DNA from 3 places in the Leclercia sp. G3L genome. Region 3 is predicted to be linked to each of the others. Evidence: predicted binding sites of a transcription regulator. Region 3 holds the regulator's gene; each other region holds the start of a gene.

Region 1 (3,280 bases), 2.3 Mb from region 3:
TGACCTCAAGGTGCTGCTCTCCGTGGGTGGCTGGGGGGCGCGTGGCTTCTCGGGGGCGGCATCGACCAAAGAGACTCGAGCCGTGTTCATCCGCTCAGCTCAGGAAATTGTCGATAAATACGGTCTCGACGGGATTGACCTCGACTGGGAGTTCCCGGTTAACGGCGCATGGGGACTGGTCGCCAGCAAGCCTGAGGACCGGGATAACTTTACCGCCCTGCTGAAAGAGTTGCGTGCTGCATTCGGGGATAAAAAACTGGTGACCATCGCCGTCGGTGCCAATGTGGAGAGCCCGAAAAGTTGGGTAGACGTTAAAGCGGTTGCGCCGTTACTTGATTACATCAACCTGATGACCTACGACATGGCGTACGGCACCCAGTACTTCAACGCCAACCTGTATGACTCCAGCGCCTGGCCCACCGTAGCCGCCGCGGATAAATACAGCGTGGATTTCGTGGTGAACAACTATCTGGCCGCCGGGCTGAAGCCGCAGCAGATGAACCTGGGTATCGGTTTCTATGGCCGGGTACCCAAGCGTGCCGTTGAGCCTGGCATCGACTGGAGCAAGCCGGATGCGCAAAAAAACCCCGCGACTCAGCCTTATTTCGGCGCACAGCAGATCGAGCTGTTCAAATCGCTGGGCTACGATCTGACCAAAGACACCTATGTGAAGTACAACGATATCGTGAAGACGTTATTAAACGATCCGCAAAAACGCTTTACCGAGCAGTGGGACGACCAGGCCAAAGTGCCGTGGCTGTCGGTTAAGGGTGATGATGGCAAGGCGCTGTTTGCCCTGTCGTACGAAAACCCGCGGTCGGTGACCATCAAAGCGGAGTACATCAAAGAGAAAGGTCTGGCCGGTGCGATGTTCTGGGAGTACGGCGCGGATGACAACAACCAGCTGGCGAAGCAGTTAGCCGAGTCGCTGGGGATTAAGTAAAAATTAGCCCTCTCCCTGCGGGAGAGGGCATTAGCCCGCATGGTTACTGCATTTTCAGCGTCGCGATCGATTTTGGCGCGATGCCAAAATCCTCTTTCAGCTGTTGCTTACTCTTCATCACCATCTGACCCTGGGTGTCGATAGTCATGTGCTGCGCATCGGTATTATTGCGCGCCTGCCACAGCATCACTAACTGCAGACAGTTCTCTTTCTGCTCGGCGGTCAACGCCACGCCATCGGCCCATTTCCCTAGCTCCACTGCCGTGACCAGACGCTGATACACTTCCGGCGTCATGCCCTTAATCATCTCTTCAATATTCATGTTAAATCCGGCTCCGAAGGAATAATTTGCTGAATCGATTTTTCAGCCTTTCGTCTGGTCGCCATTCTGGTCATCAGTGAAGCTTAATGAGGCGGAATTGACGCAAAAACGCTCGCCTGTCGGCTGTGGGCCGTCCGGGAAGACGTGACCGAGATGGGCGTCACAGTTTCCACAGCGAATCTCAATGCGCTCCATACCATGGCTGAAGTCCTTCAGATAGTGAATAGCCTCTTCACTTACCGGTTCATAAAAACTTGGCCAACCACAGCCAGAATCGTATTTGCTTTGGGAGTTAAACAGCGCAGCGTCACACACCAGGCAGTGGTAGACACCATCCCGTTTGTTATGCAGCAGACGCCCGGTAAACGGCGGTTCCGTACCATGGTTTTGCGTCACGTAGAACTGCATTTCTGTGAGTTTTTTTTTCAGTTCATCGGGGTTTTGTTGATTCGACATAGGCTTACATCTCGCAGTTGAAACAGACAACTTTTACCCTCGATTCTAACAAAACATTAACACTGAAGTATGAACTTTTGTTCTAAACTTACTCGTTGCGTAGAGGCACTCAGACAAATGTGATCTACTCCACGTTTTTATGTGGTCAGCCCTTTAAAATTCCGTGCGCAGGCCCCATATGGGTGCAAGCTCCAAGGGAATGTGAGGTGGGTCAATCGAGCAAAGGTAGTGCGAAGGATTGATTTGTCGCAATGATTGACACGATTCCGCTTGACGCTGCGTAAGGTTTTTGTAATTTTACACGCAACCTTTTATTCACTAACAAATAGCTGGTGGAATATATGACTATCAAAGTAGGTATCAACGGTTTTGGCCGTATCGGCCGTATTGTTTTCCGTGCTGCTCAGGAACGTTCTGACATCGAAATCGTTGGTATCAACGATCTGTTAGACGCTGAATACATGGCGTACATGCTGAAGTACGACTCAACTCACGGTCGTTTCAACGGCACCGTTGAAGTGAAAGACGGCCACCTGGTTGTCAACGGCAAAACCATCCGTGTTACTGCTGAAAAAGATCCAGCTAACCTGAAGTGGAACGAAATCGGTGTTGACGTTGTTGCTGAAGCAACCGGTATCTTCCTGACCGACGAAACTGCGCGTAAGCACATCACCGCTGGCGCGAAAAAAGTTGTTCTGACTGGTCCTTCTAAAGACAACACCCCAATGTTCGTTAAAGGCGCTAACTTCGAGAAGTATGCTGGCCAGGACATCGTTTCTAACGCATCCTGCACCACCAACTGCCTGGCGCCACTGGCTAAAGTTATCAACGACAACTTCGGTATCGTTGAAGGCCTGATGACCACCGTTCACGCTACCACCGCTACTCAGAAAACTGTTGATGGCCCGTCTCATAAAGACTGGCGCGGCGGCCGCGGCGCAGCTCAGAACATCATCCCTTCTTCTACCGGTGCTGCTAAAGCAGTTGGCGTAGTTCTGCCAGAGCTGAACGGCAAACTGACTGGTATGGCGTTCCGCGTTCCTACTCCTAACGTATCTGTTGTTGACCTGACCGTTCGTCTGGAAAAAGCAGCAAGCTACGAAGAAATCAAGAAAGCAATCAAAGCGGCTTCTGAAGGCGCAATGAAAGGCGTTCTGGGTTACACCGAAGACGACGTTGTTTCTACCGATTTCAACGGCGAAGTGTGCACTTCCGTGTTCGATGCTAAAGCAGGTATCGCACTGAACGACAACTTCGTGAAACTGGTTTCCTGGTACGACAACGAAACCGGTTACTCTAACAAAGTTCTGGACCTGATCGCTCACATCTCCAAATAAGTTGAGATGAGAAACTGATCCAAAAAGGCGACCTCGGTCGCCTTTTTTTATGGCATTAAAGACAGAGGATTGCGTAATGATTAAAACAATTTTTGCACTTCCGGTAGTCGAACAACTTACCCCTGTGCTCTCCCGCCGCCAGATCGATGACGTTGAAGTGATTGTGGTCGAACATCCGCAGGTTCAGGCTTCTGTTGCCCTGCAGGGCGCACACCTGCTCTC
Region 2 (3,280 bases), 1.1 Mb from region 3:
TCCAGCACCGCCTGCAGTTTGGCGCGGGCCTCGGCGTCATCTTTCGCCAGGTTGCCTGAGATCAGCATCTCGACGCACAGCGCCATGGTCACGTCGAACAGACGCGGGTTACGGTATTCGCCGGTCAGGAACTGCACCGCTTCGCGCACTTCGACGGCGTTACCGGCGCTGGAGGCCAGAACCTGGTTCATGTCGGTGAGCAGCGCGGTGGTGCGCACGCCTGCACCGTTGGAGACGCCAACGATCGCTTCGGCCAGTGCGGCAGAGAGTTCATAGGTCGGCATAAAGGCGCCGCTGCCCACTTTCACGTCCATTACCAGCGCATCCAGCCCTTCAGCCAGCTTCTTGGCGAGGATAGAGGCGGTGATCAGCGGGATGGAGTCGACGGTCGCGGTAATGTCACGCGTGGCGTAAAAACGCTTATCCGCCGGGGCGAGGGAGCTGGTCTGGCCGATAATTGCCACACCAACGTCCTTAATAATTTCGCGGAAGCGATTGTCATCCGGGAAGATATCGAAGCCCGGAATGGCTTCCAGTTTGTCGAGCGTGCCGCCGGTATGGCCAAGGCCGCGCCCGGAGATCATCGGAATATAGCCGCCGCAGGCAGCGACCATTGGCCCCAGCATCAGCGAGGTGACATCCCCCACGCCGCCGGTGGAGTGTTTATCCACGATTGGGCCATTGAGGTTAAGGCTCTTCCAGTCCAGAACGGTTCCTGAATCCCGCATCGCCATGGTCAGCGACACGCGCTCCGGCATCGCCATATCGTGGAAGAAAATGGTCATCGCCAGGGCCGCAATCTGCCCTTCAGAGATGGTATTGTCGCGAATGCCGTTGATAAAGAAACGGATCTCTTCGTCGCTTAAAGCATGACCATCACGTTTTTTACGAATAATTTCTTGTGCGAGAAACACGGTAACCTCCCGAAAGTAGGCCGGGTAGGCATCGCGCCACCCGGCAATTCAAATCTTAGTAGCTGCTTGCGCTCTTACCGTCGCCGTGACCCAGCGCTTTCAGCAGGCTGGCCAGCAGGCTGGAGGCACCAAAGCGGTAGTGACGGGAGTCAGCCCAGTCGGCACCGAACAGCTCGTCGGCAATCGCCAGGAACTGCTGCGCATCTTCAGCGGTACGCACGCCGCCCGCCGGTTTGAAACCTACGGTTTTTTCCACGCCCATATCGCGGATCACTTCCATCATGATGCGTGCGCTTTCCGGGGTGGCGTTGACCGGCACTTTACCGGTAGAGGTTTTGATAAAATCAGCACCCGCTTTGATGGAGATTTCAGACGCTTTACGAATCAGCGCTTCTTCTTTCAGCTCGCCGGTTTCGATGATCACTTTCAGCAGCACGTTTGCCGCAGCGCAAGCCTCTTTACAGGCTTTCACCAGATCGAAGCCTACCTGCTCGTTGCCCGCGATCAGCGCGCGGTACGGGAAGACCACGTCCACTTCGTCAGCACCGTAAGCGATAGCGGCGCGGGTCTCTGCCAGCGCGATCTCGATATCGTCGTTACCGTGCGGGAAGTTAGTGACGGTCGCGATGCGCACGTCCGGCGTCCCCTGCTCTTTCAGGGTCTTACGCGCGATCGGAATGAAGCGCGGATAGATACAGACAGCGGCGGTGTTACCCACTGCGGTTTTCGCCTGATGACACAGGGCGATCACTTTCTCGTTGGTGTCGTCGTCATTCAGGGTGGTCAGATCCATCAGTTTCAGGGCGCGCAGGCTGCTTGCGGTTAAATCGGTCATAACATTCTCCCGGCGTAAAGCCGTAAAATTTTACCTTGCGGGTCTGTGAGTATTCTAACATCCACCCGCATTCTCACTTCGACATTCATCACAGTTAATGAAATATGCGTACAAATTTGCATAACCATAATGAGATCAACTTCAAATAATTTCGCTACAACTGCTGATTAAAGCGTCAGGCACACGCGCAGGATCAAAGGCGGCCGACGGGACTCTTTCTACAATCCTTCCCCATCACTGCAGAAGAATAAGGAAGCGACCATGTCCCCATCCAGCCCCGATGCCCTGCAACAACGTTGCCAGAAAATTGTGACAAGCCCGGTGTTAAGCCCCGAACAAAAACGCCACTTTCTGGCGCTGGAGGCGGAAAACAACCTGCCTTATCCGACGCTTCCCCCTGAAGCGCGTCAGGCGCTGGAGGCGGGATTTATCTGCGATATGTTTGAGGGCCACGCGCCGTACAAGCCGCGCTATGTGTTACCCGACTATGCGCTGTTCCTGAAACAGGGCTCGGAGTGGCTGGAGCTGGAAGGGGCGAAGGATCTGGACGATGCCCTGTCGCTGTTAACCATCCTCTACCACCATGTTCCGTCCGTGACCGGCATGCCGGTGTTCCTCGGCCATCTCGATTCGCTGTTGCAGCCGTATGTTAGAATTCTAACACAAGAAGAAATCGATATTCGAATAAAACGTTTCTGGCGCTATCTCGACCGCACCTTGCCGGATGCCTTCGTGCATGCCAATATTGGCCCGGCCGACGGCCCGGTGACGCGCGCCATTTTGCGCACCGATGCAGAGCTTAAGCAGGTTTCCCCCAATCTGACCTTTATTTATGACCCGGCGATCACCCCGGACGATCTGCTGCTGGAGGTAGCCAGCAACATCTGCGAATGCAGCAAGCCCCATATCGCCAACGGGCCGATAAATGATAAAATTTTCACAAAAAATGGCTTTGGCGTGGTCAGCTGTTACAACTCTCTGCCGCTGGCGGGCGGAGGCAGCACTCTGGTGCGCCTCAACCTGAAAGCCATCGCCGATCGGAGCGATACCCTGGAGGATTTCTTCACCCGCAGGCTGCCGCACTACTGCCAGCAGCAGATCGCCATCATCAATGCCCGCTGTGACGTCCTGAACCAACAATCCGGCTTCTTTGAGAATAGCTTCCTGGTTAAGGAAGGGTTGATCGATCCCGACCGTTTCGTGCCGATGTTTGGCATGTATGGCCTGGCCGAGGCGGTGAACGTGCTGTGCGAAAAAGCCGGGATGAAGGGGCGCTACGGCAAGGACGACCGGGCCAACGCGCTGGGGTACCGCATCAGCGAGCAGCTGGCGGCCTTTGTGGAAAATACCCCGGTCAGACATGGCTGGAAACAGCGCGCTATGCTGCATGCCCAGTCGGGGATCAGCTCTGACGTCGGCACCACGCCGGGGGCGCGCCTCCCCTATGGCGAGGAGCCCGACCCCATCAGCCATCTGCTGGCGGTGGCGCCGCACCATCGGCACTATCACGCCGGGATCAGCGACATCCTGA
Region 3 (3,280 bases):
AACCCACCGACGTGCTGTTTTATGAAGGCCTGCATGGCGGGGTGGTCACGCCGCAACACGACGTGGCGCGCCATGTCGATCTGCTGGTGGGCGTGGTGCCGATTGTTAACCTGGAGTGGATCCAGAAGCTGACGCGGGATACCAGCGAGCGCGGTCATTCCCGCGAGGCGGTGATGGACTCCGTGGTGCGCTCAATGGAAGATTACATTAACTTCCTGACGCCACAGTTTTCCCGCACCCACATTAACTTCCAGCGCGTTCCGACCGTAGACACCTCGAACCCCTTTGCCGCCAAGGCTATCCCGTCCCTGGACGAGAGCTTCGTGGTGATCCATTTCCGCAATCTGGACAATATCGATTACCCCTGGCTGCTGGCGATGCTACAGGGTTCGTTTATTTCGCATATCAATACGCTGGTGGTTCCGGGCGGGAAGATGGGGCTGGCGATGGAGTTAATCATGATGCCGCTGGTGCAGCGGTTGATGGAAGGCAAGAAAATCGATTGAAGCCTTGTTGCCCGGTGGCGCTACGCTTACCGGGCCTACGGGCTCTGTAGGCCGGGCAAACGAAGTGCCGCCCGGCGTTTTAGCAAGGCTTACGCCTCGATCACTTCATACGAGTGGGTAATATTTACCGCTTTCTCCAGCATCAGCGCCACGGAGCAGTACTTCTCCGCAGAAAGATCGACCGCGCGGGATACCGCCGCGTCTTTCAGCGCTTTGCCGGTGACCACGAAGTGAAGGTTGATATGGGTGAACAGGCGCGGCGCCTCTTCACGACGCTCTGAGGTCAGTTTCACTTCACAGTCGGTCACATCGTGACGCCCTTTTTGCAGGATCGACACCACGTCGATCGCGCTGCATCCTCCTGCCGCCATCAGGACCACTTCCATCGGACTTGGCGCTTTATCGCCGGAGTTACCGTCCATCAAAATCTGGTGCCCGGAAGCCGACTCACCGAGGAACGTTAGCCCTTCAACCCATTTCACACGTGCTTGCATTTTTATTAACTCCAGGATTGCATTTTTCCTGACAGATTACGCGCCAGTAACAATTCTGACAACGGAAGTCGACCTGCATCAAGCTGAAGCGAGACACCAGGAGACACGCGGCAAAAGCTATGCTAAAACAGTCGAGATGCTACAGTAATACATTGACGTTACACATGTATGCAGAGGACATCACACATTACAGGCTGCTAATTATTGTGCCAGCCAGACCCCAGGCAGGGGGAAGAATTCGATTGCAACCCCAGAGTACAGGTACATAGCCAGACTCTGGAGACAGCTTATAACAGAGGATAACAGCGCATGGTGCTTGGCAAACCGCAAACAGACCCGACTCTCGAATGGTTCTTGTCTCATTGCCATATTCATAAGTACCCATCGAAGAGCACGCTGATTCACCAGGGTGAAAAAGCGGAAACGTTGTACTACATCGTCAAAGGCTCAGTGGCAGTGCTGATCAAAGATGAAGAAGGCAAAGAGATGATCCTCTCTTACCTGAATCAGGGAGACTTTATCGGCGAACTGGGCCTGTTTGAAGAAGGTCAGGAGCGTAGCGCCTGGGTTCGTGCAAAAACGGCCTGTGAAGTGGCTGAGATCTCTTATAAGAAATTCCGCCAGCTGATCCAGGTGAATCCGGATATCCTGATGCGCCTCTCTTCGCAGATGGCTCGCCGTCTGCAGGTCACGTCCGAGAAAGTGGGTAACCTCGCCTTCCTCGACGTAACGGGCCGTATTGCCCAGACCCTGCTGAACCTGGCGAAACAGCCAGACGCTATGACCCACCCGGACGGTATGCAAATTAAAATTACCCGTCAGGAAATTGGTCAGATCGTCGGATGTTCTCGTGAGACAGTGGGTCGTATCCTGAAAATGCTGGAAGATCAAAACCTGATTTCCGCCCACGGTAAAACCATCGTGGTTTACGGAACACGTTAATTCCGCTAAAACGGCGTGGCATCGCACGATGACACGCCGTTTTTGTCTCTATCCCCATGTGGCGCAGGCTCATTTATCACCCGGAAGTTAACTACGCACTGCGGCAAACCCTGGTGTTGTGTCTCCCTGTGGCTGTGGGTCTGATCTTCGGTCATCTGCAACACGGCCTGCTCTTCTCTCTCGTTCCTGCCTGCTGCAACATTGCCGGTCTGGGCACGCCACATAAGCGCTTCTTTAAACGTCTGACTATTGGCGGCTGCCTGTTCGCGGGCTGTAGCCTGGCCGTACAGCTGCTGCTGGCGCGGGATATTCCGCTGCCTCTGATTCTGACCGTGCTGGCGATGACGCTAGGGGTCACGGCTGAGATCAGCGCCCTGCATGCGCGACTGCTGCCCGCCTCGCTGATTGCGGCCATCTTTACCCTGAGCCTGGCGGGGAATATGCCGGTCTGGGAACCGCTACTCCTCTATACGCTGGGCACCCTCTGGTACGGGCTGTTTAACTGGTTCTGGTTCTGGATGTGGCGTGAACAGCCGCTGCGTGAGTCGCTGAGCATGCTCTATCAACAGCTGGCGGATTATTGCGAAGCAAAATACACCCTGCTGACGCAGCACACCGACCCTGAAAAATCGTTGCCCCCGCTGCTGGCCCGCCAGCAGAAGGTAGTGGACCTGATCAGCCTCTGTTACCAACAGCTGCATATGCTGGCGGCCAACAGGAATCATGAATACAAACGCCTGCTGCGCACCTTCCAGGTGGGGCTGGATCTACAGGAGCACATCTCCGTCAGCCTGCATCACCCGAAGGAGGTGCAGAAGCTGGTGGAGCGCAGTCACGCTGAAGCGGTGATCCGCTGGAACGCGCAGACCGTTGCGGCACGCCTGCGGGTGCTGGCTGACGACATTCTCTATCATCGCTACCCCACCCGCTTCACCATGGACAAGCAGCTCGGCGCCCTGGAGAAAATTGCCCGCCAGCACCCGGATAACCCGGTGGGTCAGTTCTGCGCCTGGCACTTCAGCCGTATTGCCCGCGTGCTGCGCACCCAGCGCCCGCTCTACCCGCGCGACCTGATGGCGGACAAGCAGAAACGCCTGCCGCTGATCCCCGCTCTGAGAAGCTATCTGTCGCTGAAGTCTGCCGCCCTGCGTAACGCGGCGCGCATCAGCGTGATGCTGAGTATCGCCAGCCTGATGGGCGTGGCGCTGCACCTGCCGAAACCCTACTGGATCTTAATGACAGTGCTGCTGGTGACGCAAAACGGCTATAGCGCGACGCGGGTGCGTATTCTCCACCGGGCGGCCGGCACGCTGGCGGGGCTGATTATTGCCGGCGTGA

Evidence for each region. The regulator CRP, encoded in region 3, controls carbon source genes, mostly activating them, when cyclic AMP is high. The targets are predictions, from matches to a motif close to ATGTGANNNNNNTCACAT.
Region 1: a site for CRP is predicted at 1,839-1,856, ahead of msrB (peptide-methionine (R)-S-oxide reductase MsrB). Genes of this name have one in related genera too.
Region 2: a site for CRP is predicted at 1,879-1,896, ahead of deoC (deoxyribose-phosphate aldolase). Genes of this name have one in related genera too.

What each region holds. Positions count from the first base shown of each region.
Region 1 is NZ_CP088265.1:4,069,555-4,072,834, forward strand. It holds gene LRS40_RS21020 (glycoside hydrolase family 18 protein) at 1-943, shown strand, start outside; gene LRS40_RS21025 (YeaC family protein) at 987-1,265, opposite strand; gene msrB (peptide-methionine (R)-S-oxide reductase MsrB) at 1,308-1,721, opposite strand; gene gapA (glyceraldehyde-3-phosphate dehydrogenase) at 2,063-3,058, shown strand; gene LRS40_RS21040 (D-hexose-6-phosphate mutarotase) at 3,135-3,280, shown strand, end outside.
Region 2 is NZ_CP088265.1:490,666-493,945, forward strand. It holds gene deoA (thymidine phosphorylase) at 1-914, opposite strand, end outside; gene deoC (deoxyribose-phosphate aldolase) at 970-1,749, opposite strand; gene LRS40_RS03720 (YjjI family glycine radical enzyme) at 2,011-3,280, shown strand, end outside.
Region 3 is NZ_CP088265.1:1,558,734-1,562,013, reverse strand. It holds gene LRS40_RS08770 (phosphoribulokinase) at 1-506, shown strand, start outside; gene LRS40_RS08765 (OsmC family protein) at 596-1,000, opposite strand; gene crp (cAMP-activated global transcriptional regulator CRP) at 1,310-1,942, shown strand; gene LRS40_RS08755 (YccS/YhfK family putative transporter) at 1,999-3,280, shown strand, end outside.